2 regions of the Paenibacillus sp. FSL R7-0652 genome follow, and region 2 is predicted to be linked to the other one. Evidence: riboswitches for the same ligand, from Rfam matches in the RefSeq annotation. Region 2 holds a riboswitch; the other holds the start of a gene.
The links. A riboswitch is a leader RNA that binds a small molecule or an ion and turns the genes downstream of it on or off. The one in region 2 is predicted to bind FMN.

Region 1: linked by a shared signal. The riboswitch ahead of ribD (bifunctional diaminohydroxyphosphoribosylaminopyrimidine deaminase/5-amino-6-(5-phosphoribosylamino)uracil reductase RibD) and the one ahead of MKY97_RS16255 (DMT family transporter) in region 2 are both predicted to bind FMN.

What each region holds. Positions count from the first base shown of each region.
Region 1 covers NZ_CP152001.1:4,123,385-4,139,871, forward strand. The annotation lists gene MKY97_RS18245 (pseudouridine synthase) at 1-489, opposite strand, end outside; gene MKY97_RS18250 (serine protease) at 712-1,530, opposite strand; gene MKY97_RS18255 (spore maturation protein) at 1,594-2,127, opposite strand; gene MKY97_RS18260 (nucleoside recognition domain-containing protein) at 2,134-2,760, opposite strand; gene MKY97_RS18265 (D-alanyl-D-alanine carboxypeptidase family protein) at 2,811-3,956, opposite strand; gene ytfJ (GerW family sporulation protein) at 4,135-4,608, opposite strand; gene MKY97_RS18275 (DUF2953 domain-containing protein) at 4,793-5,542, opposite strand; gene scpB (SMC-Scp complex subunit ScpB) at 5,762-6,454, opposite strand; gene MKY97_RS18285 (segregation/condensation protein A) at 6,423-7,223, opposite strand; gene ribE (6,7-dimethyl-8-ribityllumazine synthase) at 7,327-7,794, opposite strand; gene MKY97_RS18295 (bifunctional 3,4-dihydroxy-2-butanone-4-phosphate synthase/GTP cyclohydrolase II) at 7,890-9,134, opposite strand; gene ribE (riboflavin synthase) at 9,175-9,843, opposite strand; gene ribD (bifunctional diaminohydroxyphosphoribosylaminopyrimidine deaminase/5-amino-6-(5-phosphoribosylamino)uracil reductase RibD) at 9,932-11,035, opposite strand; FMN riboswitch at 11,357-11,520, opposite strand; gene MKY97_RS18310 (hypothetical protein) at 11,672-12,997, opposite strand; gene MKY97_RS18315 (peptidylprolyl isomerase) at 13,270-13,701, opposite strand; gene lysA (diaminopimelate decarboxylase) at 13,976-15,307, opposite strand; gene MKY97_RS18325 (spore germination protein) at 15,411-16,487, opposite strand, start outside.
Region 2 covers NZ_CP152001.1:3,676,268-3,692,754, forward strand. The annotation lists gene MKY97_RS16240 (amidohydrolase family protein) at 1-758, opposite strand, end outside; gene MKY97_RS16245 (ABATE domain-containing protein) at 988-1,551, opposite strand; gene MKY97_RS16250 (DinB family protein) at 1,713-2,219, shown strand; FMN riboswitch at 2,308-2,460, shown strand; gene MKY97_RS16255 (DMT family transporter) at 2,606-3,586, shown strand; gene MKY97_RS16260 (amidase) at 3,778-5,280, shown strand; gene MKY97_RS16265 (DUF3231 family protein) at 5,524-6,036, shown strand; gene MKY97_RS16270 (GNAT family N-acetyltransferase) at 6,454-6,846, opposite strand; partial or broken gene MKY97_RS16275 (LysE family transporter) at 7,233-7,863, shown strand; gene MKY97_RS16280 (amino acid permease) at 7,856-9,295, opposite strand; gene MKY97_RS16285 (AMP-dependent synthetase and ligase) at 9,431-9,787, shown strand; partial or broken gene MKY97_RS16290 (manganese catalase family protein) at 10,079-10,210, opposite strand; gene MKY97_RS16295 (YqcI/YcgG family protein) at 10,394-11,143, shown strand; gene MKY97_RS16300 (LysE family transporter) at 11,328-11,972, shown strand; gene MKY97_RS16305 (barnase inhibitor) at 12,197-12,475, opposite strand; gene psiE (phosphate-starvation-inducible protein PsiE) at 12,504-12,929, opposite strand; gene MKY97_RS16315 (sigma-70 family RNA polymerase sigma factor) at 12,947-13,534, opposite strand; gene MKY97_RS16320 (HAMP domain-containing sensor histidine kinase) at 13,615-14,910, opposite strand; gene MKY97_RS16325 (response regulator transcription factor) at 14,897-15,592, opposite strand; gene MKY97_RS16330 (DUF418 domain-containing protein) at 15,867-16,487, shown strand, end outside.

The sequences.
Region 1 (16,487 bases), 450 kb from region 2:
AGCTGGTGCAGTCATGCCGTCCTCCAGCATAATTCCATTTTTCAGCTTTTCCAGTTCTGTACCATGAGGTACCCCTTTAACGGTTGCCAAATAGGTTTTGGGTACGTGATGCTTCGGGTGAGTCAACAAATGTGCAAATTCACCGTCATTGGTCAGAATGAGGAGCCCTTCTGTGTCGTAATCCAAACGCCCTACCGGATAGACACGCTCTTTAACACCCTTCAGATAATCGGATACAATTTTCCGTCCTTCCGGGTCTGATGCACTTGTAATTACACCTTTTGGTTTGTTCAGCATCAAGTACACTTTTTTCTCACTGCGAATCGGTTTTCCATTAACTGTAATCATATCCTCTTCGGGGTTCGCTTTCGTACCCAGTTCAGTTACGACCTCCCCGTTAACTTCCACTTTGCCGGACAGGATTAGTTCCTCACTCTTGCGGCGGGATGCAATGCCTGCCTGTGCGATAATTTTTTGTAATCTTTCCATGTTTGTCATGTCACCTCACACTAATGATACCCATCCAACCGGGAAATCACAAGGATTATCCGATGTTTTTGTCAACAGGCGGGCTTTACCGCTGATTTTATGTGCTCCAGCGTTGATATTCAGCAGTCGGGTATACAAAAAAGTTTACCCTCACCATGTCTGAACTCATTCAGACCTCGCAAAGGTAAACCTTCCTCATTCCAGCTTATGCTGTATTTGTTTTTAGTTCGAAACCCTGCCCGCGACCTGAATCGGCTTTTTCGCGGGTGACGAAGCTTCTTTTATAAATGCCTGCAGTGTTTTTGAAGTAATAAAATACGTTCGTCCGTCATATACAAAGGTCATCATGCCGACTACCCGATTATTTTGATCAAGCACAGGTCCGCCAGAATTCCCCTGCGCCATCGCTTTGACAATGCTGCCCATGTCTGATTTTCCAGGAACATCCATATCACGAGAGCTGAATACCCGACTTTTAGCTATGGTGTTGTAAGTTGAAGGGAATTCATCATCCAATATCACAAGATCTCCGGACGTATTTTTGGGAAATCCAATCGTGTAGACCACCTGATTATCCCTCGCATCGGCGAACTTCACAGGTTCAGCGTCAATGGGTTTGTCCAGCTTCAGCAAGGCCATATCCGTTACCGGATCGGTTTTGATGATTTTAGCTTTAACAGATTTATGGAGGGCCCCCGGGCTCGCAACCGTCAGGGTTCCTTTGTCTCCGTCTGGCAGTTCTGCAATATCCTGAACGACATGATAGTTGGTCAGTACTTCGTCTTTAGATATCAAAATAGATGTTCCAACATCATAATAAACCAGATCCGGCTCATTGGCTTTGATCAAACGTACATTTACTACCGGAAAAGAATCGGCAGTCAATGCCAATTGAGCGCGCAGTGGTTTGTCAAAATAACCGGTAAATTGTATCGTCTGTTCGGCCTGAGCACCTGCTAATCCTGTTGAACCTGCAAGCATCGTCATGGCGAGCATACCAGCCAACCCAAAACGGAGCGTTCGTTTCCAACTCTTCTGCATGTCTCACTCTCCTCCGTTTATATTCTAGCATATCTAGTATATCGGAAGGAAAGGAGCTTTCATTTAACCAAAAACAATCAAGCAAATAGCAAGTGCGGCAATAAAGCCAACAACGTCCGAAAACAATCCCACTTTGAGCGCGTACCGTCCGTTACGGATGCCTACTGCCCCAAAATATACAGTCAAAACATATAAAGTCGTATCCGTGCTGCCTTGAACGGTGGATGCCATCCGGCCAATCATGGAGTCAGGACCATACGTTTTAATGAGGTCGGTAGTAAAAGCAAGCGAGCCTGTACCGGTTAGCGGACGTAATATGCCGAGAGGAAGCACTTCTCCAGGCACACCCATCCAGGAAACGAGCGGAGTGAACAGACTGATAACAAAATCCAGCGCTCCCGAGGCACGAAAAACGCTGATGGCAACCATCATACCTACGAGATGGGGGATAATACTAACAGCCGTCGAGAAGCCATCCTTGGCCCCATCAACAAAGGATTCGTAGACCGGGACCTTTTTGGTAAACGCATATAATGGAACGAACGCGATAATAACAGGGATGGCCCAGACGGAAATCCAGTTAATGAAGGTTAACAAGACTGCTCATCCTTTCATGCCAGGATTACCGCTATGGGATACCCGTGGCGGTCTGCGTAATGCTCGGTTTCGATACCAGCGGTCTGCCATAATGGCCGCAAGTGTAGCAATAATGGTAGCCATTAATGTTGTGCCTACAATTTCTGTGGCGTTGGCAGATTGATAATTCAAGCGGATGGCAATCAAGGTGGTGGGGATAATTGTAATACTGGCGGTATTCAGGGCAAGCAGCGTGCACATTGCTGGTGAAGCTGTCTGTTTGTCCGGGTTAAGTTCCTGCAGCTGCTGCATGGCTTTAATCCCCATCGGGGTAGCCGCATTCCCGAGTCCCAGCAAATTGGCACTCATGTTAGACAATATGTAACCCATAGCCGGGTGGTCTTTCGGTACATCGGGAAACAGAAATCGTACAGCAGGTCCAAGGAGCTTGGCAATGCGTCCCAGGAGACCAGCATCTTCGGCCATTTTCATCATGCCCATCCAGAAAACCAGCACACTGATCAGACCAAAACATACGGTAACACCCGTAGCCGCACCATCGAATGCTGCTTGGGTGACGATTTCAATTTTCCCGTTTACTGCTGCAAAAGCAAACCCGATCAAGATCATCATCAGCCAAATCAGATTAATCATTGGAACCATCCCTCCTCTTAGACAGCAAGCCCCAGCTGCACTACATTTGGTCAAGGTGATAACAGTCGGCTTAGCACAGCTTTCCATGCCGAAATCCATGTTACAGAATCTCCGATGCCGCCCAGTGCATCATCTTCAATTTTCGGCTCGGGTGGAATGTAACTTCCTTTACGATACACCGGTACGGAGCCAATAAATTCGCCTTTAAGATGCATATCGACCCGACCCGCCAAGCCAAATGTAGGATCAGTTGACTGTTCTTCCTCAGCTGTAGTCCCCTGTGCACGATTGTCGAGCAGAATCAGCTTTTTGGTTAAAGATTCCTCTTCCCCCTTGGCGAGCGGGTATTTAAAACCACGCCCGGTTACAAGTTCCATGTTCTGCACGGGCTGTTCCTGCTCTGCAATCTCGACCAGCGGAAAATGTTCAAAGCCAAAATCCAGCATCCTTGCATGGTCATTCCAGTCATCCCCATCATTAAGCGTCACTGCCGCCAATTGCTGTCCATCTCGTGTAGCCGAACTAACCAAACATCTGAATGCTTTTTTGGTGTAACCCGTTTTCACACCGTCAGCACCCTCGTACAAACGAAGCATTTTGTTTTTGTTATGCCAGGAATATTCCCAGCTTTCATTGGGATTTGGAGCTGATTTGTTTTCTGTTGCAACGATGCGTTTGAACACCGGGTTATGGAGTGCATACGCTGTTAACTTCGCTAAATCATTCGCTGTGGAGTAATGACCTTCTGCATCAAGTCCGTGAGGGTTCATAAAATGGGAATGCGTCAAACCGATCTGCTCTGCCTTTCTGTTCATAAGCAGTACAAAACCTTCTTCCGATCCGCCGATATGCTCAGCGATCGCTGAAGCCGCATCGTTCCCTGAACGAAGCATAAGACCATATAACATATTCTCAAGCGTCATTTCCTCACCCAGTTTGAGATACAGTGAAGATCCCTCTTTGGCAAAAGCGGAGGACGTCACCTTGACTTTCTCATCTAACCTGCCTTCTTCAATCGCAACGATGGCTGTCATAATCTTGGTCAAACTTGCAATGCGCAGCTCCTTGTCCCCATCCTTACTGTACAAAATCCGTCCTGAAGTCACATCGATGAGGGACGCACTTTGCGCATGAGTAGATGGTCCGGTAACCGCTGCTTGAACCGACGGTGGGCCCATTAATGAAGAAAACAGCATTACTGGCATAAGCACACCTACAATAACCTTCATGATTTTTTTTCGCATCCACATTCCTCCGGGTCGCTTGGAATCTTGTACTATCCTATGTTCGGACAACCTGGAGTATGTCCCGCACAGGTAAAAACAGCAAAAACCCCTCATGCACCGCAGTGCCGGAGGGATTTAAGATTGCGGCTCAACTATACGTGGTATGATCCGTTTCCACTCGAACATCATGTTCCGTTGTTCCATGATTACGATGACGGAACATCTCCTGAATACGATCTAGTACATAAGGCGTAGAATCAATCAATTTCTCGAACAAGTGCGTCGAATTATCCAGCGGCACGATGTGTACCCCCTGCTTGCCTACGACTAAGAAAGCGATCGGGCGAATGGATACACCACCGCCGCTGCCGCCGCCAAATGGCGAAGCGACCTTCGCGGAATGAGCATGCTCTGTCGCACTTGATGTGCTGCTGCCTTTTCCATCACTCACGTTGAAATCACTGCCGCCTGCTGCAAAGCCGAATCCGACTTTACTAATTGGCAAAATAACGGTACCATCCGGTGTCTCTACAGCATCACCAACGATTGTATTGACATCCACCATGGACTTGATATTTTCCATAGCAGTTTCCATTAAGCCTTGAATTGGATGATCTGACATCTGTATTCCCTCCAGTTTCAATGTAAACTATACAAGCTAAACTAAAAATGGGTGCAAACAATTAGTTCAACTTATAGGTTTTTTGATCTAACCATATCATCCCCAAACTTGCGGGAGTTATGTAATGCAGGGAACCCGATATAACAGAATGATTCTTTTACAACCTGTTCAATCAATTTGCAAGCTACGTTTCGGATGTATGAGAATCTTTATCCACGATGTGCTTCCGTTTCTTTTTTTCCTTATGTTTACGGCGCTGCTGTTGAAGAAGCTTAAACCACATGCGCCACCCGCCCTCAACCTGCAGCACACGTGTAAGAAGTCTCATCCCTGCAGCCAGAATCGCCATCATGCGAATCCGAAGTTTAAAATCCAGTTCCGTCCTGAATTCCATTTCTTCCGACCATACAGGAAGAACTTCAAGATCAGGCACTGTTTTGAAGCGCATCTGATAAGTCAAGAAACCAACAATCATTGATTTGACGCTCCACAACCAGCCTGACAGCATGGCCGTATATGCAGCATCTCCCACCCCAACCGCCGTAGACCAGAACAGATTCGTAATATACACCCGTTTGAGTGTCTGCCTGACCCAAATTTTAAGGGCCTCCGTCGCTTTAAGCATAACTTTGACATCCTTGGCCCAGCCTTTTACTTTTCGTTTGTTCACCTGCTGACTCCCGAGTACTTCTCCTCTGGAATGATTCATGGACTGTTCTGTTCTAAGCAGGAAGCCCTCTCTCATATTCCGGAAAACAATGCTCGGAATCTCGTAGTTCATCCGCACGAGACCATACAGCAGCCGAACATGAATATTCGCATAGTCATCGCTCTTATGTTTGCGAAACAGAACATGCACATGAACATTTGAGATGAGGACTGCGGCAATCAGCAGTGCGATGAACAAACCGATTCCTCCAAGCCAGATCCACACAGGCCTTACCTCCAAGCCCTCAATTCTTTTCATGCATAGTATGGCATTTTTCACTGGAAAAAATTCACGTTTGCATTGAAATTCACCATTTTTTGCCGAACATCACTTGACGGGTATGATGCTTGATCAATCCACTTTGCAAATAATATACAAAAAATAAAGGGACAAAGCAGATTTATATCCACTTCGTCCCTCTATGTTCTTACTAATCAACGTTAATTAGGAGGATGAATTCGAAGAATCATCCTGCGAATCTGCCGCACGATCTTGTTCTAGAGACCCGGCATTATCTTCGTATCCAAGCTCATGCTGCCCGCCTTGATCTCCAAAGTTCGTCTGCTGTATATCCAGCTTGTTGAATAACAGCTGCGTTTCTTCCTCCAAATTTTCGGAGTCTTCAAACAACCCCGGTTCCGGAAGGTCCTTGATCGAGGCCAGTCCGAAATAATCGAGGAATGACTTTGTCGTTCCGTACAAGATTGGACGTCCGATCGCCTCCGCTCTACCCACTTCAACAATGAGATCCTTGTTCACGAGTGTATGGATAGCGCGCTCAGATTTTACACCACGTATCTCCTCAATTTCCACACGTGTAATGGGCTGACGGTAAGCTACAATCGCCAAAGTCTCCAATGCCGCTTGAGATAACGACGTGCGTGCAGGAGAATAGGCAAGCTTCTCAAAATACGATGCATGTTCTGGCAGCGTGCCAAGCTGCACGACACCTGCTATCTTCAGAATCTGTACACCACGCCCCTGCCGGGAGAAATCAGTGATCATCTCCTCGATGGCATCCGTGACCAGTTCCACCCGCTGGTCGACAATCTCGGCAATCTGTTTGACACTCAGGCCTTCTTCTCCGGACAAAAACAGCAGGCCCTCAATAATCGACTTCAATTTCGGAAAATCCATGATTCGTTGTTTCCCCTCTCCACTCCATAACGATATCCTCAAACAACCGCTCCTGATAACAAACAATTTGCTTCATCTTCATCAGCTCCAGTACCGCGAGAAACGTCACTACGATCTCATGCCGATAAATCTGATCATCCATAAGCTTGGAAAATAATAATCGCCCTCCAGGTCCTACCCGCTCCAAGGCACCGACAACTTCACGTATACGGTCCTTGACCGAGATTTCGTCCCTTTTGATCCGGGTAACTGTTGTGCGCTTCTCAGCCTTGCGCAATGCTTTCTGAAACGCCGCGATGAGATCAGAAGTATGCAGACCCTGCACCGGGTTCGACTGCTCCTCTACAGGCATATAAGGGCGCAAATCCTCGGGTTCTTTGGAAAAAATAAGGCTTCTCTCCCATTCCCGTTCATGGAGATGCCGCGCAATTCCTTTATATTTGCGATATTCGATAAGACGTGCTATCAGTTCGGCACGCGGATCATAATCTTCTTCTTCCATATAACCATAATCCTCGAAGTCCTCGATTACCGGTGGTTTAGGCAGTAAAAGTTTGCTCTTGATGGACAGCAGCGTTGCTGCCATCACCAGAAATTCACTTGTAATATCCAGTTCCAGCTCCTGCATGGAATGCAGATACGCCATATATTGATCGGTAATATCGCTGATGGGAATATCCTGGATGTCGATCTCAGCCTTGTCAATCAGATGAAGCAGCAGATCCAAAGGCCCTTCAAAAGTCTCCAGTTTGTATGTAACTACCGTCACTAGACGAATCCTCCCGCCAGAAAAATAAAAAACCCTGCCAGCCGTTCGAACCCGGTCTCCCGATTTCGTCTGCGCAAAGCAGGGCACTACTATTAAATAAGCACTATTTTAGCTGTTTCGTCAAGTTCGCCATTTCGATAGCAGCTGATGCAGCATCCCAACCTTTGTTGCCTGCCTTCGTTCCAGCACGCTCAATCGCCTGTTCAATGTTCTCTGTAGTAACGAGTCCAAAGATGGTAGGCACGCCTGTTTTCAGGTTAATCGCTGCTACCCCTTTCGCCATCTCGTTGCAGACATAATCATAATGCGTCGTGGAGCCGCGAATGACCGTTCCGAGTGTGATGACCGCATCATATTTGCCGCTTTCGGCCATTTTCTGCGCGATGAGCGGAATTTCGAATGCACCCGGCACCCAGGCTACATCGACTTCATTGTCCTGCACGCCGTGACGTTTGAAAGCATCCAGTGCCCCGCTGAGCAGTTTGCTGGTAATAAATTCGTTAAAACGTCCAACAACTACGCCATATTTTAATCCTTCTGATACCAAATGTCCTTCAAAATAGTTAGGCATTATCGTCATCTCCCTGTTGATATAATAGGTTCATGGGTACTGAATTACCCTGTTCATTTTGTAATATTTACATATTGGTAAACTACGTTTATTCGTTATTGCTGTTCGTTCTGCTCGATGTCATCAAACTTAAGCATGTGTCCCAATTTTGCCTGCTTCGTATGAAGATAAGCCGTGTTGTCCTCGTTCTCCTTCATCTGAATCGACACACGCTCCACGACTTCAAGCCCATATCCTTCCAACCCTTTAATCTTACGCGGATTATTCGTTAACAAACGAATCTGCCGAACGCCGAGATCCTTCAGAATCTGCGCGCCGATACCGTAATCCCGCAGATCGGCAGCAAACCCAAGCTTCAGATTGGCATCCACTGTGTCCAGACCTTCCTCTTGGAGCTTGTATGCTTTGAGTTTGTTGATCAGACCGATTCCCCGGCCTTCCTGTCTCATATAAAGCAGCACACCATTGCCTTCTTCATGAATCTGTTTTAGAGCCGCATCAAATTGTGGACCGCAGTCACAGCGATGAGAATGGAACACATCTCCCGTCAGACACTCCGAGTGAACACGTACAAGTACGGGTTTGGAACCGTCAATTTCGCCTTTCACCAGCGCCACATGTTCTTTGTTGTCTACTGCATTTGTGTATGCCACCGCCTGAAATTCGCCGAAATCCGTCGGCATACGCACGGACACTTCACGCTGCACCAGCTGTTCCTTCTCATTCCGGTAACGAATCATGTCCTGTATGCTGATCAATTTCAGATCGTGCTTACGCGCAATCTCCTGCAGATCCGGAAGTCTCGCCATCGTACCGTCTTCCTTGATCACTTCGCAGATCACGCCTGCTGGATATGATCCGCACATGATTGCAAGGTCAACGGCAGCTTCGGTATGACCGGCACGGCGGAGCACGCCTCCATCTTTGGCAATCAGCGGGAACATGTGACCCGGCTTGCGGAAATCGCTGCTCTTGGCATTGGGATCAATCAAACCTTTGACCGTAATTGAACGCTCATGAGCCGAGATCCCCGTCGTTGTCTCCATATGGTCTACCGAGACGGTGAACGCAGTCCCATGGAAATCTGTATTTTGCTGCACCATCGGTTTCAGATTCAGTTCGTCTGCACGCTGCTGCGTAATCGGTACACACACCAGTCCTCGGCCTTCGGTAATCATGAAATTGATCACCTCAGGTGAGGCCTTCTCCGCCAAAGCGATAAAATCGCCCTCGTTCTCCCGGTCCTCATCATCAACTACGATAACTGGTTTACCTCTCATCAGATCGTAGATGGCTTCTTCAATTGAATCCAAGACGGATGGTTCCGATTGTTCTGACATTGGCGCACCTCCTGTTTTTCGTTTTTTGTACACTCATTGGTCAGGCAAAACCGTGATTCGAAAGAAATTCCTCACTGATGCTTCGCGGTTTGCTTGTATTCGTTTCCGCATGACCTCTGCCATACTGCAGCAGGTGATCGACGTATTTCCCTAAAATGTCACATTCAATATTGACGGTATCTCCCGTCTTTTTAATGTTCAGTACGGTCTCACCAATGGTATGAGGGATAATCGAAACAGTGAATGAACGCTGCGTTGTCTCTACAACCGTCAGGCTGATGCCGTCCAGCGTTACAGATCCTTTCGGAATCAGAAACTTGAACAGCTCACTGTCATCCGGTTTGATTTCAAATACAACCGCATTCTGATCTCGTGTGATGCTCCCTATTACGCCAGTCCCATCCACATGTCCCTGAACAATATGACCGCCGAATCGCCCCCCGGACAGCATTGCTCGTTCCAGATTCACCTTACTGCCGGATTGAAGTTGACTGAGATTCGTATGACGGTACGTTTCGGGCATGACATCTGCTGTAAACCCGCCAGCCTCCAGCGTTGTTGCCGTTAGACATACTCCGTTAACCGCCACACTGTCACCAATCTTTAAATCGTCCATAATGACTGCAGCACTGATGTTCAGCACCAGGGCTTCACCTTTACGGCCAATGCGCCGGATCTGACCCACTTCTTCCACCAAACCCGTAAACATACTGCCGCCTCCCTATCCAAAACGATGTATACAATAAGTCTTCTTTATTAATATGATGCTGCATCCTCGAGTTGTCCCGTCCAGTCGATTATTCCGGCCAAACAGGAATTCCGCCAATGCTGATATTATCTCCAACTTGCTCGATTTCCAGCTGATGCAATTGTATGGCCTGGCTCATACGCTCTACACCTTCAAAACGGAAGCTGCCAGGAGTATCATATCCGCCCACAATCTTCGGAGCGATAAACATAAGCAGCCGATCCACAAGCCGCGCCTCCAGCATTGCACCGTTTAATGTACCGCCGCCTTCCAGCAGAATGGAGCCAATCTCCCGTTCTCCCAACTTACTCAGTCCATGAAGCAAGTCGACACGCGGCCCTGGTCCGCAGCGAATAACTTCTACCCCGTAAGCTTCAAGACGCTCTGCGGCTTCCTGGCTGGCCTCATCTGTCGTAAGCACCCAAGTTGGTGCAAGTCCATCCTTGACCATTTTGGAACCTACGGGCAGACGCAGCTTGGAATCCACAACAATTCTTACCGGGCTGATACCCTCGACCTGCAGACGAGTTGTCAGCTCTGGATTATCCGCGATAACCGTATCTACCCCCACCATGATGCCTTGATGACGGTGGCGGAGCGCATGTACGATCTCACGTGCCGGCTCGTTGGAGATCCATTTGCTGTCCCCGCTGCGTGTAGCAATTTTGCCATCCAGCGTAGATGCTGTTTTGAGAGTGACAAAAGGCAGGCCTGTTGTAATAAACTTGATAAACTTTTCATTCATGCGTCTGCCGCGTTCGCGCAAGACACCCACTTCAACCTCGATACCTTGTTGTCGAAGCATACTGATGCCTGTGCCAGACACCTGTGGATTCGGATCTTCACAACAGACCACCACCCGTTTGACCTTCTCGTGTATCAATCGTTCGCTGCAGGGTGGCGTTTTGCCATAGTGACTGCAGGGTTCAAGTGTTACGTATACTGTACTGCCTTCTGCATCACTTCCTGCCATATTAAGGGCATGCACTTCCGCATGCCCTGTGCCTCTCTTCAGATGGCTGCCCAGGCCAACCACTCTTCCATCCTTAACTACGACACATCCCACGACAGGATTAATTCCAGTCTGTCCTTGTGACCGTTCTGCCATATCCAGTGCTAACGCCATATAAAATTCATCATTGATCATTTCCATATATTGTTCACCCCACGGTTATAATCTTGAACTAAAAAATCCCCACCGAACATTCCGTTCCGGGTGGGGATGATGAGAGACAACTGTCATCTACAGGAGGAAACGTGTACAACATACCGCCGCTTGACCCAAACTGCATTTTCAGGCAAGTGAAAACAAACACATACCTTGTTGAATACAAAATTCAGGTAAAGAGTTCTATAAGACGATAGTATGTTCAGAAAAACTTGTTAGAGACAAGCCTTCCCCGCGCAGCGTCACGTCTATTGCTGACGGCTGTGCAGCATCACTCCTGCGGAGTGCAGCCTGCTAGGCATACACTCTCTCCTTCTCCCATCCAGACTATACTGTCGGTTCTGGAATTACACCAGATCAGCCATCTGCCGAGGCAGACAGGTCACGGACTTTGCCATGTAATGGAACTGTAATCCATAACATGATGCATCACCGCCGGTAGGGAATTACACCCTGCCCTGAAGGATCGCTTTCGTTATTAATTGGATGTTAGCACTTTAGTGCCAAAAAATCAATTTATTTTTGTTTCTTTTTGTCACATACTAACTTTTAATAAGCATAAAACAGCAAAATCCGCGTCTCAAGCGAGACCCGGACTTCTATAATTCCCTACAAGCACACTTACAAGTCTGGAAAACACCAGCTTGCCATGTGCCTCAAATCCTTTGCAGCGTGGAACGGAACACTCTCAGGTTTGGGCTGGGAAGCAGCAGGAGCTGGCATATCCCGGGCTACTCTTCTAACCCAACTGGTCGAGTCCATGCCGATGGCCGAGCACTGCCAGCGCTCATCCGGCCTTGGACGAACAGTCAGAATAAGGTCTTCTTTTCCCGGCATATCGGTGAATACGCCATCCAGATATTCGACAATGGCACGTTTGTCCTTCACTTCGTGACAGTATACAGTAACCCAAGAGCCACTAAGTGCTTTTACTGCATATACGTCTCCAGGCTGCACTTCACCTGTACCAGCATCGGGAGATTTTTTCGGCACCTTCGCTTTGGCACGCACACTTCGTCTGCTCTCGAACGCGCCAACAACGGTGTCAATCGCTGGAGGATTGGGTTCGGGTTTGTCCTCAAGTGATACATCGCTGCAGTCGAAGCCACTGAAAATTCGGGACAGATTATCCTCGTTTATTCCGATAGATGAATCCCACCATGCCAGTGGAGCTTGAACCTCAACGCGGGTATTGGGCCTCTTGTCGCGTTCGGCATACGAAGTGAAAGCCGTAATCATGCCGGGCTGCTCTGGCGTGTCCAGAATGCCGACCAGCGCCAGCGTTTCAAGCAGGTCGCGGTAAACATATACCTTTTTGGTAGGCAGAAGTTGTTCTTTTTTGAGCGCATCCGCAGCCTTGCTGTAACGGGTCTTAGGCGGCAAATTGCGCAGCACCGTTAACACGGCGCGCAGCGTCCAGCGATCATATTCATTCGGTACAGGAAGCTCTTCCGAAGCGGCCATCTCTCTTAGAGCAAGTACATGTCCAAATATGTCTCCATCCAGCGGTGTGCCGTTTGTCATCCGCCAGTACCACTGAAGCGATGTGTCTACTCCGTCATTCACATCCAAACCACAGATCTGGCACTTATGACTGGAAGGATACGGTCTATATTCATGATCAGGTATGCTGGCTGCGATCAGTTTTCCTGTAAGAAGTGAACGCCAGATCATTGGCGCTGACCATAGAGAAGCCACAAAAGCCTGAGCAGTCTCCTGAAGTGTCCAACGCTCAGACAATGTTCTCAGTTCTCGGATCGTCTCCTCATGCTGCGGTCTTACAAAGTGATTAGGCTCATGACCAGCAGACTCTAGTGCCTGTAATTGTTCCGTCGATACGTCCTCTGGCACATTGTGTCTTGAAGCACGCAGCTCCTTGTCCCAAATCGTGCTCTCACTATAAATGTTTTGAAGTAATTTAAGCTGCTGTACAACATCTAAAGTCAAAGTAACAACATCCTTTCACAGTAGTTCTGAAAACATGTAAGCTCAGTATATCCAGTAGGCTGTCAAACCTCATGTATTCGGTTTCAACAATATGTTCCTAGCTAGAATAACCTACGTTCAACTCATCCCGCCAGTTCCTTTAAGCTTATTTTTGATAACACATCGCAAGGCAATTATGCAAAAAAGTCGTACAATGCACAAAACCCCTGGTACTTCCGTAATAGGAATGTACCAGGGGTTAACTTGATGCGGTTGACCAGTTTCAGTTGAAATTAAACTTCTACTACTTCAACAGTTTCCATTTTGTCGCGGCCTTCAAATGCATCAACAAACTCCATACCTTTGCTTACTTTACCAAACACGGTATGCTGTCCATCCAGATGCGGCTGCGGTTGGTAGCAGATGTAGAACTGGCTTCCGCCCGTATTGCGGCCTGCGTGTGCCATTGCGAGCGTTCCACGCTCATGTTTGTTCGGGTTAATCTCACAGTTAATTGTGTAACCAGGACCACCGGTACCTGTTCCGCTAGGGCATCCGCCTTGAGCTACGAAGCCCGGGATAACACGGTGGAACACCAGACCGTTGTAGAAACCGGAGTTTGCCAGCTTTTCAAAATTTGCTACTGTGTTCGGAGCTTCTTGATCGAACAGGTCAATCAATACTTCTCCGCCGTTTGCCAATTTAATTTTTGCTTGTTTCGCCATATGTAAATGACTCCTTTCAATTTTGAGCAGGGTTAATTGTGACGCAGCACTTAACTTGAGGTCAAGCATTACAGCACTTTTCTTAGTTTACACCGAAAAGAGCCGAATCGCAAAAGAAAGAACAGCTTTTTTTGATTTTCTGTTCTTTTTGGTTGGATACCTACATGCCGTACAGATACGCAATAGGCACAGCAAAGGACGGAAAGGATATGCCCCTCCGTCCTCTACAATCAGTAAAATCGAGTCTTGCTATTCCGTGACTCAGCTTGATGAATTAACGAGTAACCGGTTGTTTGCCAATACGTGCTGGAACGAGGTCATTTTGAATAATGTCCTGGTAGGACTCGCGGCGTACGACAACATCTCCTTGGCCATCTTTGACAAATACAACCGCTGGACGACGAATCCGGTTGTAATTGCTCGCCATAGAGTAGTTATATGCGCCTGTGCAGGCTACAGCAAGCAGGTCTCCACTTTCCACTTTAGGCAGGTCCAGATCCCAGATCAACATGTCCCCGCTCTCGCAGCATTTTCCAGCGACAGAGACCGTCTCTACTGCCGCTTCATTTGCACGGTTGGCCAGTACAGCTTCATACTTGGACTCATACAGTGCTGGACGTGGATTATCCGTCATACCACCATCTACCGCTACATATTTACGCACGCCTGGAATGTCTTTGCTTGTGCCAACCGTATACAATGTTGTACCGGCCTCACCCACGATACTGCGGCCTGGCTCAACCCAGATTTCAGGTACAGCATAACCGATTTGGGCAAAATGGTTTTTCACCGCATCCGTAATCGCCTTCACGTACTGTGCAACCTCAAGCGGTGTATCTCCGTCGATATAACGGATTCCGAATCCTCCGCCAAGGTTCACCACTTTGAACGCCACGTTCAGACGCTCATATACACTTGCTGCAAACTCTGCGACCCGCTGTACCGCCATCTGGAACCCTTCAACCTCAAAGATTTGGGAACCAATGTGAGAATGCACACCAAGCAATACCAGGTTGGATTGTTTGGATGCAAGTTCAATCGCTTCAAATGCTGTACCGTTGCCGATATCAAAACCGAACTTGGAGTCCGTTTGTCCTGTCGAAATATATTCATGCGTATGCGCCTCAACCCCTGGCGTTACACGCAGGAGGATGTTTACTTTACGATTTTTGTCCGCTGCGACAGCTTGGAGCAGGTGCAGCTCGTTAAAGTTGTCTACTACGAAGCATCCAATTTCAGCGTCAAGCGCCATTTCGATTTCTTCGAGCGTTTTATTGTTGCCGTGGAAATGAATGCGTTCAGCCGGGAAACCCGCCTGCAGTGCCGTGAACAGTTCTCCATCGGATACAACATCCAGGGAAAGACCTTCCTCTGCTGCAAGTGCACACATCGCCATAACACAGAATGCTTTGCTCGCATACGCAACCTGGAAACCCAAGCCTGAAGCGCGGAATGCTTCCATGTACTCCCTGCAGCGCTCACGAACCAGCTGCTCGTCCACAACGTAGAGCGGAGTTCCGAATTGTTCTTTCATATCCGTAACGTCTACTCCACCAATTTCCAGATGACCCTGCTCATTTATTCTACTTGTACCGTGTAAATACATCGTCTGCATTCCTCACTTTTTGTATACTGGAACAGTTACTATTCCATTGATTTTACACCAGTATATCAAATTAAGACGGGAGATGAATGGATTTTTCGGCACATCATTTGTGTTTTTTACTTTTTTGCAATTCGCCATCCGGATCATCCGACATCTTCGTGTTGTCACGCGTTTTGTTGAACGATGGACGTTTCTTGCTAACAAGCAATGGAACTCTGAACAAAAAGCTGCCAAATGCCTTTGCATTAAACGGTATAAATGGCCACAGGTAGGACGAGTTGTATGAACGATGAATCGTCATCGCTATAATGAGAAGTGTTGTTCCAACCACCAAGCCTGGCACTTTAAATATTGCAACCGCAATAAGCAGCAGCAGCCTGACCAGTCGATTCGCAAGCCCTAACTCGTAACTCGGTGTGGCAAACATTCCAATCGCCGCAATGGCCATATAGAGCACAACTTCATTGACAAAATAACCTGTCTTTACCGCAATATCTCCAACCAGAATTGCCGCGATCAAACCCATGGCCGAAGCGAGCGGTGTCGGTGTATGCACGGCTGCCATCCGTAATAGATCTACACCCAGTTCGATGAGGAGAAACTGCACGATAATCGGTAATTTCACATTTTCCTGAGGACCAATAAAATCAAGTCCGATCGGTTTAAGGGAAGGTTCAATGACCATAAGCATCCACAGCGGGAGTAGAAACAGAGAGATCAGAATACCTGCAAAACGTACCCATCGCAGATAGGTTCCCATAAGAGCGGTTTGTCTGTTCTCCTCTGCATGCTCACATAGATCAAAAAAGGTTGTGGGCAGGATCATCACGCTGGGGGATGTATCTACAAAAATAACGACGCGACCTTCCAGCAGGTGGGAAGCCGTAACGTCAGGACGTTCCGAATACCGAACCAGCGGGAACGGATTCCATCCTTTGTTGATAATCGCCTCTTCCAGCTGCTTGTCGGCAGCCGGTATGCCGTCGATATCAATCCGCAGTATTTTTTCGCGTACCGAATCAACCTGCACCTTATCAACAATATCATCAATATATACAACACATACATCGGTTTGTGTTCTCCGCCCTACCTGCATGATTTCAAATTTCAGTCCAGGGTCACGTATTCTGCGGCGCACCAGCGTTACATTGGTCAGCAGCGTTTCAGTAAAGCCATCCCG
Region 2 (16,487 bases):
TGAACAACATTGATGCGGGGACTCAGCAGTCCCGCCTCATGCATTCGGCTGATTGAACGATCGGCTGCCCCCCAACTGCCAAAACCGACATGCATCGAACAAATGGCGTCCAGTTCTTCTGCCAGCTGAACATCCTTGACCGTGGTATCCCAGTGACTGAACTCCGGGCCACGGATGGCAAGACCATATGTAAGTAATTGATCGTTGGAGGAGAAGTATCGCTCTTTAACGCTTCTGATATTTTCCGGATAGGAAAGTCTGCTCTCCCGGTTCCAATACTCGGTTTCTCCAGGAACACCGTGGGCAAACACAGCTCGAATTCCTGCATCCTGCAGCCCTCGAATCAGCTCATCCGTATGGTCCGGGGAGTAAGGCATGCTCCAATCCAGCACCGTTGTCACACCAGCATTAAGCGCTTCCAATGATCCAAGCAGGTTGGCGATGTAACTGTCCTGAGGACGGAGCTTACTTCCCATGGCTCCATAGTACAGATTCTGCAGATACACGGGCAGCGACCAGTTGGTTCCGGCGGTTTTGACAAGTGACTCCCACATATGTCGGTGTGTGTCCACCAATCCAGGCATGATAATCATGTCTGACGCGTCGATGACTTCTACATCTGCAGCTGCTGCCTCAATATTCGGTTGAATGGCTGCAATCAAATTACCCTGAATAAGTACGTCTGCCCTGTTATACTGACCAATACGAGCATCCATCGATAATACACAACCGTTTTTCAATAGATAACTTGTCCCCATAAGACACCTCTCCAATCGTAATGGTTTGTAAAATGATCTGATCCGCATTGCTGTACATTTTTTCTTTCCTATTCGCAGCTTACTGTTTCTTTCTTTGTTTCTTCTTTGCTTCTTGCTTCTTGCTTCTTGCTTCTTGCTTCTTGCTTCTTTTGACTATAATTTCGCTAGTATATATACATTATATATCAAGTGTAAATAATTATCAAATTGTGGAAAATCATTCCGCTATCTACTTACCTTCTTTGGAATCCATTTTGCGTTGAGCTCGGAAGCGTCTTACCTTCATTAAATTACCGCACATTTTATCATCACAATATTTCTGTGTCCGGCTGCGAGTAGCGTCATAAAATATCCATCGACAGTCCGGGTTATCACAGCTTCGAATTCGCCTGCCTTCGCCCTCTACCAGTGTCATGGCAAAATCAGCAGCGACCTCTGCCAGGACTTGAACCCAATGGGTATGGACGGGAACCAGCACTACATTCAATCCTTGGTTCTGTGAGACTAGTTGTCGGATAACACCGCCAGCCTGCATAAAATCATTCAACCATTGTTGATCCTGGTCGGATAAGGTAGTTCCATCAGACACACGAATCGCAAGAGACTGCAGTTCATCTCTGAATCTTCTCATGGTGGATTCCTCTTCAGCCGATGCGGGTACTGGCGCTTCTAATTGCCAACGATTCAGAAAATCCCGCTGCCAGCCTGCGTTCCCCAGCCTGTCTTCCGATCGGTTCCCACCGCGCCAATCATGGTAATCGCTGTTTACAAAATCGGTCCATAATCTATCCATGAGTACCTCCGATCAAAATAGTAACAATCTAAAACCAATAAGATGGTTACATCTATTCGAATTGTGTTATATTAATTGTAACCATTTCAATTCATAATAGCTAGTTACAAGCATCAAGACGTAAGAACGAGATGAGTCCGACAAGAGAGGAATGAAACGCATTGAAAAAGTCTGTTACAACGGCATTAGACGTATTGGTTATTCAGAACGAAGATACCTGGAATCAATGTAACTGGATCGTTCCATTGTCGAAGGCTCTTGAAGGGCTGACCGCAGAGCAAGCAGCCTGGGTTCCTTATCTAGGAGGACTAAGCATATGGCAGCTGGTCAATCATATGTATTATTACAACCAGCTGATTCTGGAACGTCTTCAGGGCCAAACTCCATCTGAACCCGCTGCGGAATCGAACGCAGCTACGTTTGGCGAACCTGGCGACCCTTCAAACCATGCTGGCTGGAGTATGCTCATGAGGCGTACCAGTGCACTGGCAGAGCAGCTGCGTGATCACCTTACCGCATTACAGGAGTCTAAACTTGAGGAACCTTATAAGGATTCTGAAGAAAACTGGGCTCAAACCCTTGCCCGATGGGTCCTGCACGATGCTTATCATGCGGGTCAGATCGTGCTGCTCCGCAGACAGCAGGGATGCTGGAGTATCGTTTTCTAAAAAAACACTTGAACTGCTAGCGCTTACAGGAATAAGATGGACTTCATAAGGTTACAACTTGTTCAATACTATATATTAATTAATTGAATAGGATCTTCGGGGTAGGGTGAAATTCCCGACCGGCGGTGATGTTCTTGAAGAACCAGCCCGCGACTCGCTGTTTGTGGTTATGACTACAGACAGCGACTGACTTGGTGAGATTCCAAGGCCGACGGTACAGTCCGGATGAGAGAAGATCAACACAATGGCAGGCCGTTTACGGGAAGTTTTCTTCTCTGACGTCTTGTCTTTGAATGGTCCCCCGTTTATTTGGCGTACGCCAGAACGGGGGATTTTGTCGATTTTGCCAACTGAAGATTCCGTGTTCTGACGAAGGAGTCCTGAATATGGAAAAGACATCATCAGCACCAACTAGGTATCGCAAGGAACGAAGTAATACCGGATTTTGGCTTGTTGTACTAGGGGCAGCCCTTTGGGGGGTAGACCCGTTATTTCGCATTATTTTGCTGAAAACGATGACTTCTACACAGATTGTACTGATCGAACATATCATCGTCAGTCTTGTCGCGATTCCGGTACTCTGGAAGTTTCGAGATGATCTGAAAAAACTGCGTGCTCGTCACTGGATCGCTGTCGTCTTTATCTCATGGGGTGGTTCGGCACTTGCGACCGTATTATTTACTTTGGCGCTCACCCATAATGATCCTAACACCGTATTGTTATTGCAAAAAATGCAGCCGCTCTTCGCGATTGTTCTCGCAAAGCTTTTATTAAAAGAAACACTGCCGCGCCATTTCGGAGGACTGTTTATCATTGCGCTGGCAGGAACATACCTGCTTACGTTCGGCTTTTCACTACCGCTGGGCAGTTGGAATAACTGGATTCATGCAGGCAGTCTGCTGTCTCTTGGTGCCGCAGCCTTATGGGGCGGATCTACGGTAATGGGTCGACTAATGCTGGGGCAGGCAAGGTATGAAACGGTTACCTCCCTCCGATTTGTTGTGGCACTTCCACTTCTGATTTTCATGACCTGGAACGAGGGCGCTCCGTGGACACTTCCAGCAGGTACTGGGGCACAAGCTGCCGTTATACTCAACATTCTCGGTCAGGCACTATTGCCAGGTTTGCTCAGTCTGCTTCTGTACTACAAAGGATTATCGTCTACGAAAGCTTCCGTTGCCACACTTGCAGAGCTCAGCTTCCCGATGGCCGGCGTGCTGGTGAACTGGATTGCTTTCCGTACACTGGTAACTTGGGAGCAGCTCCTCGGTTTTATCCTGATCTGGATTGCGCTGTTTGCAATTTCGAAGCAGCAGGAACGTACTGCACCGATGGCAGAAGCCGCACCAAAACTTCGAACGGAGTAATCATGACGTACCACCCGGCTTAAGCAGCTAAAGCACTGTTTCACCTTATGAGGTGAGCAGTGCTTTTTTACGATCTTCCCGGCTTGTTTTGTCTTTTGCTTCTTAGGATGGTACGATGATTTATGGCACTTGAAACATACATTTACAGAGGACAATATTCAGGAACTATTTTTAGAGAGGAACGATTACTAATGTCTTCATTCTCCTATACAGCCTATGATGCGATTGGCTTGGCCGAGCTGATCCGTTCCCGGGAAGTATCCCCGGTTGAACTGCTCGAAGCGGCTTTTGCACGTCTGGAAGAAGTGAATCCGCAGCTTAATGCGGTTATTCGTACATATGAAACCCGTGCTCGGCAGCAAGCCGGCACTGTTCGTCCCGGAGAACAGCCTTTTGCGGGTGTTCCCCTGCTGCTTAAAGATATTTCTCAGTCGCTGGAGGGTGAGTTACTCACTTCAGGTTCTCGACTATTCCATGAGCATCGTGCGAAACGAAGCTCCAATTTTGTTAACCGCCTGCAGGAAGCAGGTTTTATTGTGATAGGACATACAAACACGCCGGAGTTCGGGTTAAAAAATATAACAGAGCCATGGCTGCATGGGCCTTCGCGCAATCCATGGAATGTGAATCATTCCCCAGGCGGCTCAAGCGGCGGTGCCGCTGCCGCTGTAGCATCAGGCATCGTACCTCTTGCCGGCGCAAGCGATGGCGGAGGCTCCATTCGAATCCCCGCTTCATTCAGCGGATTGTTCGGACTGAAACCGACACGGGGACGTACTCCCGTTGGTCCAGGTGTAGGGCGGCAGTGGCAGGGAGCCTCGATTGATTTTGCCTTATCCCGCTCGGTGAGAGACAGTGCTGCACTGCTCGATACACTGCAAGTTATACAACCAGAGGCTGCCTTCCAAGCTCCGTTATTTCCTGGAAGTTATCTGGCGGACATGAATTATCCGCATCAGCGTAAATATCGGATTGCTTATACTACGGACTCCCCGGTTGGCACACCAGTCAGCGAAGACGCCAAAGAAGCCGTAATGAAGCTTGTTCACTTCCTTGACGCTCAGGGCCACCATGTGGAAGAAAAACGAAGTCCAGTCAATGGTGTACGGCTCATGGAGAATTATTACATGATGAACAGCGGTGAGATGGCCGCGATGATCTCTTCTATGGAGCATGGCCTAGGACGGTCCCTCACTGCGGATGATATGGAGATTGAATCATGGGTACTCGCTGAAGCCGGCAAAAAAGTGTCCGCTGCCGAATTTGTGCACAGCTTGGCAGAATGGGACGTAGCAGCTGCGCAGATGTCCTCGTTGTTTGCACGGTTTGATTTTTACATCTCACCCGTCAATGCTTATCCTGCACCACGGGTAGGAGAACTGACACCTCATGCAGAACGAATCCAACAATTGATGTGTGTCAGTGATCTGGGCAAAACAGCGCAGCAAGAGCTGATCTATGATATGTTCAAGCCCAGCCTGACCTATACCCCTTTTACACAGCTTGCGAATCTGACAGGTCAGCCTGCAATCAGTCTTCCACTGCATCTGACTGCAGAAGGTCTGCCAATGGGTGTGCAAGTTATGGCGACCAAAGGGCATGAAGATTGGTTGTTACATCTGGCCGGGCAGCTCGAATCATCCGAACTGTGGATTGGAATGAAGGGCAACCCTATGTTTCCGTCCTCTACGTAAGCTTAAAACTTACATTAATCGAAAAAGTCAGCAGCCTAAACTGCTGGCTTTTTCGCCTATACGCAAACTTCAGCATCTAGACAGCTCCATATTTGTAAATACAAATAGCTAGCGAGCAGTTATTAGTTTACATAATTATTATGATGTATTCTTAACTCATATTAACTTCAAACCGGATAAAATGTGTGGATCATGAGAACCCTAAACTAGTGAAAAAAATTACTTTCTGGGGAGGGATCATCAATGGGAATATTAAGCGGTAATCCCAAAAATGAGCCAATGCATTATGGAGAAATTTTCAGTGTCTGGCAGTGCTCCATGGCGGCTAAAGGCGCTGTCTCTTGTTATCAGGCTTATATGAATCATGCAGGAGACAAAGATTTGAAGAAAATTCTGGATGACATGCTCGATCAGGCCAGACTGGAGATCAAGGAATGTGACGCTTTGCTTACCGAAAACGGCATCTCCCCCGCACCAACTCTTCCCGAGAGACCTGCTGTAGCTTTGGAAGATATTCCGCCCGGTGCAAGATTCACCGATCCGGAAATTGGTGCCAAAATTGCGGCGGATACAGCTCTTGGATTAGTGGCTGCGAGTCAAGTCATTGGTCAATCCATCCGTGAGGATATCGGTGCACTTTTTGCCAAGTATCATGTTACCAAGACTGCACTGGGTGTTCGAATCCTTCAATTGAGCAAAGAAAAAGGATGGCTCATTCCCCCTCCGCTGCAAGTTAAACGACCGGATGGGAAGTAAATAAGATGATTTCCTTAAGTTCGTAATATCGTCAGACTAGTAATTGCGATATCTAACAATGTATTAACACGGCACACAACACACACACAACATTAAAAAGGCAGGGATTATCCTCATCTCTGCCTTTTTTACTCAGTAAGCAGCTCATTTCCAGACTCGTAATCCAAGTATTCTTCATCCACATAACCTTGTCTCTTTATCCGAGTCCCCCACCCGCTGATGAACACAACATCTCCACCTCCGTCACCATCTGTACACTAACCGAAGTCGGCCAACTACCTAACAGGAAAAGGTGAATTGTTTCTCCCATATAGCCACAATTTCCTTGATGATCTGATGGCCAGATATAAGGTAAAAAAACAATATGGATGATAGCGATTGAAATTAGAACTTTCAAAGTCTTTATTATCCGATAGTCTACATAGGGTCCTCTTTCCAAATTCCAGCATGAGTAGGTGCGAATCCGCATTTTTCATAAAACGCCTTGTGTACCCTGCTGTATGTCAAAGTTACTATTCTTAAGCCTCGTACGGTTGACTCATTTAATAATTCGTTTACAAGCTGTTGGCCAATTCCTCTCCTTTGATATTTTGGATGTACTATTATGTCCTCCATATACCCATGTTCCAAGCCTGTTCCAGCAATATACCCAAAAGCAATGAGCACTCCTTCAGGATCTCTCGCTCCAGCCCAAAAATTGCATCTCTGAAATAAGGTTGGATAATCATCATCTCTTCTTTCCCAACCAATTGCTTCTCTTAAAGAAGGAACTTCCTCATCTCTAATTTCTAAATTAATATGAATCAGCATCTGTCATACCTCCTTTAGGAAATTGTACAATATCTTCTCATAATTAATTATAAAAAGAGTTTGATCGAATGATATAACAGTTGATGCCTTTTCCAGCTCATCAAGCACCTTCTCCAATTAACCATAAATATCATTAGACATATATCTAATCTTTAATTGGCTGCGGTCTTGTGTCCTGTTCAGTACAAGTTCTTGTCCTTGGCTCGGGACAAGAATTTAGGGCAATAAAATAAAAAGCCGCTAAATCAGCGACTTCAATGGGAATATGCTCGTTTCCGTCGACGTCGATATCACCAGCTCGGATTCAGCAGCTTCTTGGCTCTTGTCCTACAAAATCAGCAAGCTGAACATACTAACATAGTTTATACGAAAGGAGGATCATGTTTATTTCTTTTTTAATTGGCTATGTTGTTCTGGGATTAACGCTTTCTGCCCCCATCGGTCCCGTTAACGCCGCACAATTGGACAAAGGTGTAAGGGGAGGCTTCATGCCCGCCTGGTTTATTGGACTAGGTGCCGCAGCAGCAGCTATCATCTACATTGATCGTTTATCTCGGGGTCATTCATCTGCTGGAGCTTCCATATGTGCAGGTGTTTTTATGGATGTTCGGCAGTTTTGTATTGCTGTATACAGGGGTCGAAGGAATAGTCAAATCAGGATCACTGGTCTCCGAGCCAATACGCAGCGGCTCTTCGGAACTGTCCAGATCTTTCCTGCAGGGGTTCCTGATGTCGCTGTTTAATCCTCTCTCCATCATGTTTTGGCTGGGAATCTATGGCTCGGTTCTGGCTAGAACGGTTCATACCTCTACAATGGATCAATTGCTTCTTTACAGTGCAGCCATTATTTTCGGTGTACTGTTGTGGGATTTGTTTATGGCAGCAGCCGTCAGCTTTTTTCGGAAGTACCTTACACCATCATTACTTAAAGGGTTTGCGATTATTTCCGGCTTATCCCTGGTTGCGTTTGGATGTTATTTCGGTTTTAAAGCATTCCAGTTTCTATTTTTCACTTGATTTTGCTTTTCTGCTTGCGAATACCTGTAATGTGAAAGCCGGTTCGCTTCGAAAAGCTGCTCTCTTCCGAGGATGCCTTCTTTTGCTGTCCTTTACCTCCAGCGGATGGTTTTTTCCTGCGCACACGCTGCACGATGATATCACTTACAGCAATCAGGAAAACAAGCAGCAGACTGATAAAGAAACCGGGCCGGCTTAAGCCGTGAAAAAGAGTACCGGTTACAGCGGCGCTGATCAATACTAGGCCGGTCCATCGTTTGACCACATCCAGTGTACTTGATTTCAGTAATCTTCCTGACGAAAGCAGGATGAACAGCCAGTTATACATCAGCATCAAACCCGCAGCTGTTGTTACATATTCATAGACTTTCCCTGGCAGCAGCAGTGACATCAGAATCGTTCCAATCAGACCGCATCCGATAAGAGAAAGCGCGAAGAGCGGATATTTCTCCTTCCATTTCTTTGAAAACATTTTTGGAGCATCCCCCTCCTGCGCCAGCGTAATCATCATGGAAGTTACCGCATATAACGATGCAGTCATCGTCGAGAACCCGGCCACAATGAGAACACCGTTAAACAAGTGCGGCACAAAAGCAAGATGATCGCTGCTCAGCGCGAGCACAAACGGACTTTCTTTTGGATTAAAAGCAGACAGCGGCACCATCGTTAGAGCAAGTCCAATGGATACGACATACACGGCAGACAGCGAAATAAGCATAAACTTGCCCGCTTTAGGTGCATCCTCTGGTTTTTCCAAACGGTACGACATAATGCCGAGCACCTCAATGCCTCCATACGCATAGAACGCAAAGAGGAACGCAGCCCATAACCCCAGACCGCCTTTTGGGAAAATGGAGGCCATATCCAGCGGCACTTTGTGTGCATACTTTGTGCCTCCAATCCAGCCTGCAAGCAGTGCGATTGCGAGAACAAGGAACATGAATATAGCAGCTATTTTAATTACCGCTAGTACGTTTTCCACCCGATCAAATCCTTTGTTTCCAAAGAAAACAATACATAAACCGACAATGCCATAACCCGCGGCAAAGATCCACAGCGGCACCGCAGGAAACCAAAAGCGTGAAAAAATGGATAGTGCGGCCAGTTGACTGCCCATGATGAGAAGCTCGGCAAACCAATAGACCCATCCACTGGCAAAACCCGCCCAAGCGCCAAAGGCCTTCTTCGCATAAGAGCGAAACGACCCCTGCTCGGGGTGATCTGAAGTCATTCGTGCCAATGCATCAAATACAACATATGTACCCAACGCTGCAAGTGCATAAGCTATAATTACCGCGGGTCCGCCAATCTTAATAGCTAGACTGGAGCCGAGAAAATAGCCTGTACCAATGGTGCCCGCAACGCCCAGCAGACTAAGCTGCCACCATTTCAGTTTTTTTTCATCCGATGACTTTCCTGAAGCCTGACCCATTTCGTCAATCCTCTCCCATCTATATTCGTCGCAACAGATAGCCTTCCCTAAACAACCGAAAACATCTCCCTGAATATTTCGTTAAACCTCTCAGCATAATACACAGGTAAATTCACACACTTAGGAGGAACAATTATGAATCCATTTTCCCAAACACAGCAGATTACTCAGCTGGCTCAACAGCTGACACAACAAACACAGCAAGCTTCCATGCAGTATCAGCAATTGCTCAGACAAGAACAGAGCAACGCCCAGCAGCTCGAACAGCTGGCTCAACGCGAGCAGCAAGCTGCTCAAATTATCCAAACGGCGCTGCAAGGGCACCAGACAGCGATTCAGCAGCTGCAGCAGATCTCTAACCTTGCTCAGCAGCTGGCAAATACTTCTTCACAGCACGTATCCTACATGGATCAACCTTACAATACGCCTAACCCTTCAATTCAAGGTCAAGGACAATCCTTCGGCCATTTCTCAAACCATAATCGTATCTAGATGTATCCGAATGGATGAATTAGATATCAACACACAAGGAGCCTGTGATGGGCTCCTTTTTATTTTCACTGCAAAAGTCTAAAAAAGATCCCGAAGGATCTCTTTCTCTCATGGATACATTTGCTAGAGACACTCGTAAGTCAAGCCATCCCTCTGCTCGCTAGGCATTAAGATCATGTGTACCAGGACTGTGCTCATTCGGAAGCTCAGGCAGATAAGGAAGCGGATGGCCCTGAGGTGGCGAATCAGATCTCTATACTGCATGGCTTTGCCCCTGAAATTGCTGCTCTAAAAAAAGAACTGCATCATCGTACGCATTTCACCGAACTGACCACCCAGCGTTTCCTGTAACACCTTCGCTGCAGCCGGATCGGGTTTGTCCGGTACAATCAGATTAATCAGGTCTTCACGATAGAAAAACATAGTAGGCCATCAGTCTAAATTTGCTTGCAAACCTAGTTTTCTACGATTTCCCTAATGATATGTGCTCCTGATTTAGCAATCTTTCGGTTTGGGTTATCTAACAATATTCACTCGCATGACATGGACAGTCACCATTTTGCCTGCAGGCTATATCCTATAAGTAAAGTAAAAGGAGGATTGTAGATGTCGCTGTTGTTTTCTTCGGTTGATATGGAAAATGAGGAGCTTCCGGTTGAACTATGGCAAAGGGATGCTTACCGCTTGTTTTCCGCCAAAATGAGTGACCGTGAGGCACGATTTCCCTGTATCCCAGCAACTCAGGCGTATGCACTTGGTCATCTTCGCTACGGATTTATTTTTCAGTCTGGAAATGCTTCTCCTGCGGAGCAGTTATCGAAAGTGGTAAGTGAGTATGGAGCGGTTTCCCGTACTTTCGGAAATTATTCATCGCTGGTCATCTTTTTCGAACAGGATCAAGAGATGAAGGATGTACTTACTTATGAACAATCATTCTGGAACCTTCTAAGTGAGCTGCGAAGTCTGGACCCCGAAGCATGGCCGGAAGATATTCCGGAAGACCCGGAGAATCCTTTGTGGGAATTTTGTTACAATGATGAACGTTATTTCGTCTACTGCGGTACGCCAGCACATATCTCGCGGCAAAGCAGGCACTTTCCGTACTTTATGCTGGCGATGACCCCACGCTGGGTACTTGACTTGTGGAATGAGCAGCCCCAGCGGGCGTCAGCTGTTGCTCCTAGAATACGCGCTCGGCTTGCCGCCTATGATACGGTTCCCGCCCATCCTGAATTAAAACAATACGGATCGGAAGGCAATCTGGAGTACAAACAATATTTCTTACGGGACGACGATACTGCGCCCACCAAGTGCCCTTTTTTACACTCACTGCAGCGGGAAAAAGTAAAAGAATAGAATCAGCATTCTAAACAAGCTCTCCTCCGAATAAGCTGTATACCAGCCAATGATCTGAGGAGAGCTGCCGTTCTGCAATCCATGTGAAGAGATGAAGAGAGATACATAGACTGTTTTACAAAAAACTTGTGAAGTGGACAAGCTGTTGTTTTTTCTTGACCCATTTTACAGAAAGGGAATGATTATGGAAATATATATTAAGTTCATCCTCATAGGTCTTGCTATTGCCATGCCCGTTGGAGCAATTACGGTAGAGATGACCAAACAGGGGCTGCGAAACGGATTTCTTCATGGCTGGGCAGTGGGTCTGGGAGGCATGACATTGGATACGGTCTTGATTCTCGCAATGTATTTTGGGTTCGCTTCAATTCTGTCGATCCCCTTGGTGCAGATTCCATTATGGCTGGCTGGTGCAGGTTTTTTGGCTTATTTGGGTTATGACTCCATTCGTAATTCAGATTTGAACCTCGCCACTACGGACGGGAAAGCAGCCCATGCTCCGTCTTCCTTTTGGCGAACGTATCGAAATGGTTTATTGGTTGCCATCTCCCCTGGCAATCTAATGTTCTGGGTTTCTGTCTTTGGCGTTGTATTGTCGGACTCGTATCAATCCGCAGGCAAGCTGAGCTTCATCATCGCGGCAGTAGGGATATTATGTGGTATTCTCCTGCATGATCTGGGGCTGCTCACCATCGTTTCCATTACACGCAAAATGATGAGCTCAAAGATGGTACAGCTCGTTTCCAGCCTGGCAGGAGTGCTTCTGATCGGATTCTCATTCTACTTTTTGTACAAGTTCATGACTGCACTTTGGCAGTACATTTTCTAAGACAAGCACCCTCTCTTCTAACTGGACCAAGTGCATATACAAAGCGAAAAAGCTGCCCTTTCTTAAAGAAAGAAGCAGCTTTTTCTGTTGACTTACCTTTTGGTATGTGGATTTCCATTTATACAATATTCAAGTTGGGAGGAGAGATAAACTGACACTTGAACATTAATGCAGCAATGGAGTGGAATAGGTTTTCTATTGTGAATTTTTCATATGTTGAATTTTTATAATTTTACACTGAATCTAAACAATTCTTCCAGCTGCTCGTCGATTTCATATAGTAAATTCATCAGTTGATCTGCATAAAGTCCAAGCACAGCTCTGCTGTTATTAAAATGGATCCATTCCAGCGTAACCGGCACAGGTACATGCCATACTAAAGCTTCCCAAAGCGTATCCATAGTTTCAAAATCCGCTGGATGCAGTGAAAACTCATTCTGAAGCACAGCGCGCAGCTCCTCTAAATTTCTGATCGCTTGACCATCAATAATTACCTTTTTCATATTCGTTAGCTCCTGCGTTCTGTTAACTTTAATGATCTTGATGATCTTTGCGCCGATTCGCTATAAAAAGAGCACAAACCATAACCAGGATCGCCATGGACCACCAGAAAGTAGACATCGCCTTATCATGATCGGTAATAATTAAACGAATAACGGCCGTGATCCCAATATAAATAAAGTAACGGAGCGGAAAATGAAAATTAGATTTGAAGTACTTCACAATTAACGCAATAAATTCAAAGTATAAGAAGAAAACAAGCAATTCGGACAACATCTCATAGTAACTATCTTCGCGAGTGAAAAAGGATTTAAACACGATTTGAACGATATACCATGTCTCACTAATCAATAGTGCACTGAGAGCGAGAGCTAAAAAGAACAAGCAAATATTCAGCAGCGCCTGTAAGATGTGAGGTGTTTTGCGGAATTTATTATATAATGTTTTGGTTTTCATCTGTGCTGACTCCTATTTCAATATGTGATGTCCATTAACTGCTGTTTCATATGTTTTCTTCCCCGGAAAAGATAGGTTTTAGTCGTATTTTCGGGTACGCTGTTCAATGCACTGATATCTTTCACTGTCATCTCCAAGCAGTACCGCTGATATACATATGGTTTCCATTTACAAGGTATTTGATGAAATGCATCATTGATGCGGCGTTTGTGCTCCGCGGCTGTCTCACTTTGAATTAATCTTTCCTCTGGTCCAGGTTCACGGGATATTACCTCGTATATGGCATCCTGAGAGGAACCGTTATCCTGCCTATAAAGCGGAGGCGGGGCCGAATGCTGTCTCTTCTTCTTACGAAGATCATCGAGACATACATTTTTACCAATTGTATATATCCAGTTCACAACGTTCTTCTGGGTGTTCATCTGTTCAATATGTGTGTACACTCTCAAGAATGTCTCCTGCACGATATCATCCCGATCCTGCGGATCTCGAAAATACCGTGAAGCTAATCTCCAGACCATCGATTGATACGTGAGCATAAGTGAAGTAAACGTTGGTTTGGCTGCAAATAAGGTGCCTTTCGTTGGCTTCTCTACCGGGTTCATAATGGTTCCTCCACAGATGTAATTTAAACCCCTGGTGTTTTCTATCTAAATTAAAATTACATTTCAAATCAGCTGCATGATCAGACCTTTGATTTTCTGAACTTCATGATCGCATTATAGTACGTACCCTCCTGCTTTCTTGTAAACTCACCCTGCATGCGATTCATTATCCGGTGAATAATTCTCTCACCAAGTCCTGTACTTTCCTGAGAATTCTCAGGAACTTTAATCCTATTGGTCATTCGGATATCAAACATTTCCGGATCGGATTCAAAAGTGATGCAGATTTCATGCTTCCTTTCCGCATACTTCAACACATTGGACAAAATGTTATCGAACACTCGCCCCAACTCCTCCAGATTCACCATAATATATACCTGCGGCAGTTCCCCAACAATGCGAACTTCAAAATGCTCCTGTCGCAGGACCGCAATCTGATCCGATATCAGATCATAAATGGCGTCTTGTACAGCAATGCTCTCAAGATCCGTCTCTTGTTCTTTATGCAGCAGGAAGTAATCAAACAAATTATCGGACAGCTTTTTGAGCTGAATCGCTTTGCTGTATGCATTGGAAATGTAATGACTGTGTTCTCCCTCTTCTTTCTTGGCGAACTCTAGATACATAATCAATGAAGTCAGCGGAGTCCGCATATCATGAGACATTTCAGTCACAAGACTGCGGCTTTCCACCTGTAATGTATCGATCGCATCCAACTTGTCCAGAAAAGCTTTACGAAGTTCCTCGATGCTCTCAGCGATCATCGCTAGTTCATCGTGACCTCGAATCGTCATCTCATACTCCAGCTCCCCGCCTTCAAGGATGTGAATTTCCTCATGAATCGTTCTCAAATAAGCGAGATTTCGACGAATGCCCAGCAGGACAATAGATAGAAAAAAAATTGTGGCGCTCAGCAGCTCCAGGGTAAAAACGATATCGTAATATCGGGATGAGAAAAAACCGTCAACGGTTACTCTCCCCTCTCCGTCACTGAACATAACGGGATAGGAGTGTTTCTGAGCATATCGTGTTTCAGGCTCTACACCGTAGGCCGCCTCATCTTCAGCCGAGTAATTTGAATCATACTGGAGTACTTTGTCTTTGAAAATGGTGAGCATAATGTAATTTTCTTTTTTCACCCATTCCCCAAATGCCTTCCGATCCGTTGACGATAGATGATTCGCCGCTGCGTACTGCCTGAATTTTGCAATGGATTTGGCTGTTTCACTCTCATAGTAAGCTTCCGAGTTCATATATCTGTCTATTAAATCATTGCTGATTTTCTGCATCGTTACAAACAGCAGACCACTAACGGCAGCAGCGATCAAAATCAGCAAAGCCAGTTTCTTACTGAGCGTAAATTTACGGTGTGCCAAAACGGTAACCTCTCCCCCATTCCGTAAGGATATAGACCGGATGTGCCGGATCATCTTCAATTTTGGCACGTAATTTGCGAATATGCACCATGACCGTATTGTTCGAACAATAGAAATACGGCTGTTCCCAGACGCTTTCATAAATATTTTGAGCAGAAAATATTTTGCTTCGTTTATTCATTAATAGTTTCAGGATGCGATACTCCAGATCTGACAGTTTGAGCTGCTGTCCTTCTTTCCAGACATCATTAAAATGCTCATTTACTTTTAACCTGCCTCCAACAAGAAAGGTATCCCCACTCTCTTTTTTCTCCTTATATATCTTGTATCTTCGCAATTGAGCAATAACTCTGGCATGAAGCTCTTCTTCGGAAAATGGTTTTGTCATGTAATCATCCCCGCCTGCCAGAAGTCCTTCCGTTTTATCCAAGGTACTCGATTTAGCAGTTAAGAACAGGATCGGAACGTTGGAATACGTACGAATCTGTTCACATGTTTCAACCCCCGACATCCCCGGCATCATGATATCCAGAAGGACCAAGTCCAGTTCATCATCCACAAGCTCCAGCGCACGCTGCCCGTCTTTGGCCCTCAACACCTCATAACCTGCCCTTGTAAGGGATTCCTGCAGCAGATCGCCAATATCCTGGTCATCCTCTACCACTAATATTCGATGGGTCATACCCTTCTCACCTCATGATTCCTGATGTATTTACGTGTCCTCACTATATATCGTCCATGGGAAACACTTACGTAATAAGATAAAACACAATTCTTAACCATTTATGAAAGCAAGCTCACTTCACAAAGCTGTCACAACTCCAAAAAAAGAAACGAACATTCAGAAACTGTTAAGAATCGATCACTATAGTTATCCAAAGTGAAGACGAAATCTATGCATCATGATCGCGCTTGATGGAGAGGCACCTCACCTATTAACGGAAGGAGAAGTATTTATGAATGGAGAAAAGCAAAACACGGCACAACCCATGCGTCTGCAGGAACGAGTCCATTTCCTGGACATTGTACGTGGATTCGCCATGCTGGGCATCATTATTGTGAATTATTTTCTAATCGTGGATACTGTAAAAGGATTTGATAGATCTTCAGACGACCTGGTACATAACCTGGTATCTGCGTTTGCGGAGGGAAAGTTTATCACGTTATTTTCTTTTTTATTTGGTGTAGGATTTATGATTTTTATGAACCGGGCCGAGCAGCGAGTTGATCAACCCCGGAAACTGTTTGCACGCAGATTATTGATTCTATTTGGCTTTGGTGTGCTGCACATCACTTTTATCTGGGTTGGAGATATCTTGACTTTTTACGCTTTAGCCGGCTTTTTACTCTTTGCCTTTTATTCGCGCACACCGCAAACGCTGCTGCGCTGGATTATCGCACTCATTTTGATCCAGTTTCTCGCGCCGGTTTGGATGATGATCTTTAATGCTCTAAACTCATCTTCGCCGGGTGCACCACCTTATATCGATTTCACCTTGTCCAGTCACACGAGCTTAACTTATTTCGAGTCCATTGCAGCAAGATGGGCAGACATGCGGATGATGGCGGCGACTTCG